2 regions of the Priestia sp. AB genome follow, and region 2 is predicted to be linked to the other one. Evidence: a T-box and tRNA genes for the amino acid it is inferred to sense, from the RefSeq annotation. Region 2 holds a T-box; the other holds one or more tRNA genes.
The links. The T-box of region 2 lies ahead of trpS (tryptophan--tRNA ligase). A T-box ahead of a tRNA ligase gene usually reads a tRNA of that ligase, here a tRNA-Trp.

Region 1 (2,403 bases), on a different contig from region 2:
ACCAGAATAATCACAATCGAAAAGAAGTTATAAGGAATGCTTTGAATAAACAAAGAATAAGCGTCTTGTTTTATGCCTTGATGATCAATTGCCATTTGAATGATTGAGACCATATACCCTACAAATGCCGTTGCCACAGGAATTAAGACGATAACAGGAGTAGCAGTTGTTTCAATAACAAACCCTAGCTCTGCTGTCGTCATTTTCACCTTTTTGAGTAATGCTCTCATAATGGGCGCGATAGTCACAAAACGAAATGTGGGAGCACTGAATGTTCCAATGGTTGAAACATAGGTTAAAATAAGAGCTCTTTTTCTTGTATCAATTCTTTCTGCAGCTGTTTCCACAAAACCTTTCACTCCTCCAGCCATCTTAATCATTCCGATAAGCCCTGAAAACGCGTATAAAAAGACGACGATTTCTATATTACTTTTATTTCTAAGAGCTTGTACAACGTAGTGAAGTAGCTTTTCAACACCTCCGACAATCGAATGATCAATCAAATAAGCGCCTACTAATAAGCCTAGAAACAACCCTGGCAGCACTTGTTTGGTGAAAATAGCTATTGGAATAACAATTAAAAACGGTATAATTGAAAACCAACTAGATTCCATAGGACTCTCCCCTATCTTAAAGACCATATTAGATGTCTTCACGTATCGTTCATTAGCTTTTAATGTAACCCCAATATTATGTGTATATTCACGAAAACAACACGTATAAGCAGCACTGCTTTAATAAACTATTTCTGATTAAAAACAGCATCGTAAAAATCTTTATTTCTACAACAAAAAAAGCAGTTTGCACATGCAAACTGCTTTTGAAAAGAAGCGGAAGACGAGGTTCGAACTCGCGACCCCCACCTTGGCAAGGTGGTGTTCTACCACTGAACTACTTCCGCGCGTATATGAAAGTAAAGATGCGGGTGAAGGGACTTGAACCCCCACGTCATAAGACACTAGATCCTAAGTCTAGCGCGTCTGCCAATTCCGCCACACCCGCGTGTGAATTAAAAGATAACTCCAAAATGGCAGGGGCAGTAGGAATCGAACCCACACTGACGGTTTTGGAGACCGTAGTTCTACCTTTAAACTATGCCCCTAGAAATGATTTCTTCAAAAGAACCTCGTTTATTAACGACGCTATATTATAATAAAACATATATGAAATTTCGTCAATAGGTCTTTTGATGAATCATAACTAGTGCTAGGAGTTTCAAAAAAACTGTGAGGCATATCACAGTTTTTTTGAAACTCCCTTCACCAGCTGCAGTCCTCTTTAATCTCCGCTATTTGCTTTTAAAGACTCTGCTGTAACACAGTACTATACAAAATGTCTCCAAAATCGCGTGAAGACTGAAAGGATATGTAGGAGTGCAGACTTTACAGGAGGGACATTTTTTTGAGAATCCGTATTAAGATCAACAGGTTCTCCCTCATTTCCTACAAGCGCACTGTGAGAAATCTTAGTTTCAATAGCTCCTGTTAGCTCGGCTGCAAATTCTTCACTATCTATCATCACCATGGATTCAGTGTTTAAAAATGCAGAGCGTGAATCTAAGTTAAAAGAACCAACTGCACTTAAACGCTGATCATAAACAACAGATTTCCCATGAATTGAATAGGGCTTTTGATATTCATAAAGCTTCGAACCAGCTTTTATAACGCGATTCTTTACTCCCAAGTATGCAGAAAAAGCCATAGCATTTGGAGTGGATGTAATAGAATTAGTTAAAATAATTCTTTGCACTTTTGGTTTTACTTGCTTATCTATATACTGTTCCATCTCTTTTGTTGGTACGATATAAGGGCTTTGAACAACAATGGATTTTTCAGCTTGTTGGGAAAGCTTAATAAATGTTTTCCATATAAAAGGGCTTTTATTCATTCGTTGAATAGGATTTGTAATAAAAGAAACCTTTCTTGTAGGCATCGTTGATTCTCTCCATACAATATAAGGATGGACAAAAGGTTCATTTGCTTTTTTTGCCTCTTCGTATTGATCTATTAACAATTTCTTGCCTGAAAGGCCCCGAAATTGTTTAGTTTTCTTGAGCTTTGGAAAAGCTTTGCGGGTATACGGGTGGTTCCATAATTTCTCTACATACTTCTCCATTGAGACAATGACACTATAACTTTCTTGCTTTGTGTTATAAATTAGCACATCACGGTCATAGACAAAATTTTTATCTGGTTGACTGGCCAAGTATTTATCTCCAATATTTCGTCCTCCACTAATACCTAATTGGCCATCGACTACTATTATTTTATCGTGAAGACGGTTATGCCATGTCCAAGGTTTAAAAATAGTGAAGGGCTCATAGTACTTTAATTCTATATTATTGTGGAAAGCTAGAGCATAAAGAACATTCTTTCTTTTGCCTTTTAACCCATGAGAGATCCC
Region 2 (2,403 bases):
CCGTCTCCTGAAACGATGAGAGGACTAACACGTAAAGAACGTCAGCTAAAACAGCTGTTATTTATGGCACTTGATCAGCTACATACCACAAAAAATACAGCTCAAATCCGCTACTGGTACACGGAGTGGAATCCAACGAAGTACGAAGACATTCAAGAGATGCCGTTTCAAGACGTGTGGAGTCAGCTATACGATGAAACGAAGTCAGGGTGGTCACCGAAGCATAAATTATTATGCGAGCGCTTAGTAAAAGGACAACCTTTCTTTGAAAAACTTTGGGAAATTGAACAAGAGCCAAAAGTTAATTAAAAAAAACGACTGCATAGCAGTCGTTTTTTTTAACGTTTACGGCCAATTCCCATTGCGTTTCGCATTTTGCGAAGCATTTTATTAGCTGTTGCATTTGCTTTATCGGCACCTTGATCTAAAATATCATCTAGCTCGCTAGAATCAACTAATTCATAATATCTTTTTTGAATTGGAGCGAGTGCTTCAGCTACCACTTTGGCTGTGTCAGCTTTAAAGTCACCATAACCTTTGCCTTCGTACATCGCTTCAATGTCTTCGATTGATTTATTGGCTAGGATCGAATAAATACTTAATAAGTTTGAAATGCCTGGCTTATTTTCTTTATCGTAGCGAACAATACCTTCTGAATCCGTTACGGCACTTTTGATTTTCTTTTCAATTGTTTTAGCGTCATCCAAAAGCGTAATGAAAGCTTTTTGGTTTGGATCGGACTTGCTCATTTTTTTCGTAGGATCTTGAAGAGACATGACGCGTGCGCCCACTTTTGGAATACGTACTTCAGGAATAGTGAAGATATCATTGTATTTTTTGTTAAAGCGCTCAGCTAAGTCACGCGTTAATTCTAAATGCTGCTTTTGATCTTCCCCAACTGGAACCAAATCGGTGTTGTATAAAAGAATATCCGCTGCCATTAATGGAGGATAAGTTAGTAATCCTGCTGATACTGCTTCTTTTCCAGCGGACTTATCTTTAAACTGAGTCATACGTTCAAGTTCACCGATATACGCTACGCACTGTAACATCCATCCCGCTTCTGTGTGGGCAGGCACTTCCGATTGAATAAATAAAGTCGATTTTGCTGGATCAATTCCTACCGCTACATACAGAGCAGCAAGGCTGCGAATGTTTTTACGAAGTGCTAAACGATCTTGAGGCGTTGTAATCGCATGCTGATCTACAATACAAAAATGACAGTTATAGTCATGTTGAAGTTCAACAAATTGCTTCATCGCTCCAATGTAGTTACCTAAAGTGATTGTACCGCTTGGTTGAATACCTGAAAAAATTGTTTTCATCAAATCTTCCTTTCATCTGCACATATATGATGCTAATTTACGGATACAACATAAAAAGGCCCATCCGCTCCTAGCATAAGCTAGGGGCGAATGGACCGCGTTGCCACCCTAATTAGTACACATAATTGTGAACTATCTTTATTCATGTAACGTTGAGGTCAACGTTCAAGCTTTGCACTTGAAAGCTCCAAAGTCCATTCTGCAGGTTTCAATGTTTGTTCTCACCAGCCACAAACTCTCTGAAAATGAAAATTCTGCATACTACTCTTTTTCACAGCTTTAATTATATAGTTATTCGTTATTATAACGCGAAAAAGCAGGAATTTAAACATCTTATCGCTAAAAAGTTTTATAAGACAATTTACTGGAATTTTTCAGCGGCAAAAAAAGACAAGAACCTTTTAATTAAAGCATTTCTTGATGAAAATTTGGTGGAGGATTTGGTAAAAATCTTTTATTTAATATTTCTAATGGCTTTGTAATACTATCGTAATACCTATACTACAAAAAAGATTTTAGAAGTCTGACAAGTAGGCACAATCCTTATAAGATAAGGTTTTTTCCCCCATGACAAAAAAATACCATTAAATAATAGTATTGCAATAAATTTTTAAAATATTTATAATAGGCGTAACAAACATATTTTTTACAAAGGTATTACAATTTCTTAATTTTTCAGAAAACACAAAATAGACAATGTTTTGTTTCAATTAGCGAATTTTGTAATGAATGAGTCTTCTACATATTAAGCGCATACATTGGATTTACAGCATGTAAACAATTGATGACAGTTTCATAGAGTAGAAGAATAATTTTGCAGTGAGGTCTTTAATGCTCTACTACGCGAAAAAATAACTGATTATTTTGTATTGAAAGAGGATTAAGAAATTAGTGCATATCAAAAAAATATGGTTGCCACACAAACAAAATTTAATAGGGGGTAACACGCAATGAAGAAAAGGTTGTCGATTCTTTTCAGTTTGCTGCTTGTAATGAGCTTGTTTTTAGCTGCATGTGGATTTAACAAAGAATCTGGTGGCAGTGAAAATGCTAGCAGTGATGGCGGCGAAAAGAAAAA

Region 1: it encodes a tRNA-Trp, which carries the amino acid that the T-box ahead of trpS (tryptophan--tRNA ligase) is inferred to sense. The anticodon was not compared.

Annotation. Positions count from the first base shown of each region.
Region 1 is NZ_JAQMYN010000003.1:221,133-223,535, forward strand. It holds gene POF52_RS10790 (Na+/H+ antiporter NhaC family protein) at 1-614, opposite strand, end outside; tRNA gene POF52_RS10795 (tRNA-Gly) at 830-901, opposite strand; tRNA gene POF52_RS10800 (tRNA-Leu) at 921-1,002, opposite strand; tRNA gene POF52_RS10805 (tRNA-Trp) at 1,029-1,102, opposite strand; gene POF52_RS10810 (phospholipase D-like domain-containing protein) at 1,324-2,403, opposite strand, start outside.
Region 2 is NZ_JAQMYN010000005.1:82,071-84,473, forward strand. It holds gene POF52_RS16530 (YjbA family protein) at 1-309, shown strand, start outside; gene trpS (tryptophan--tRNA ligase) at 339-1,328, opposite strand; T-box leader at 1,405-1,609, opposite strand; gene POF52_RS16540 (peptide ABC transporter substrate-binding protein) at 2,276-2,403, shown strand, end outside.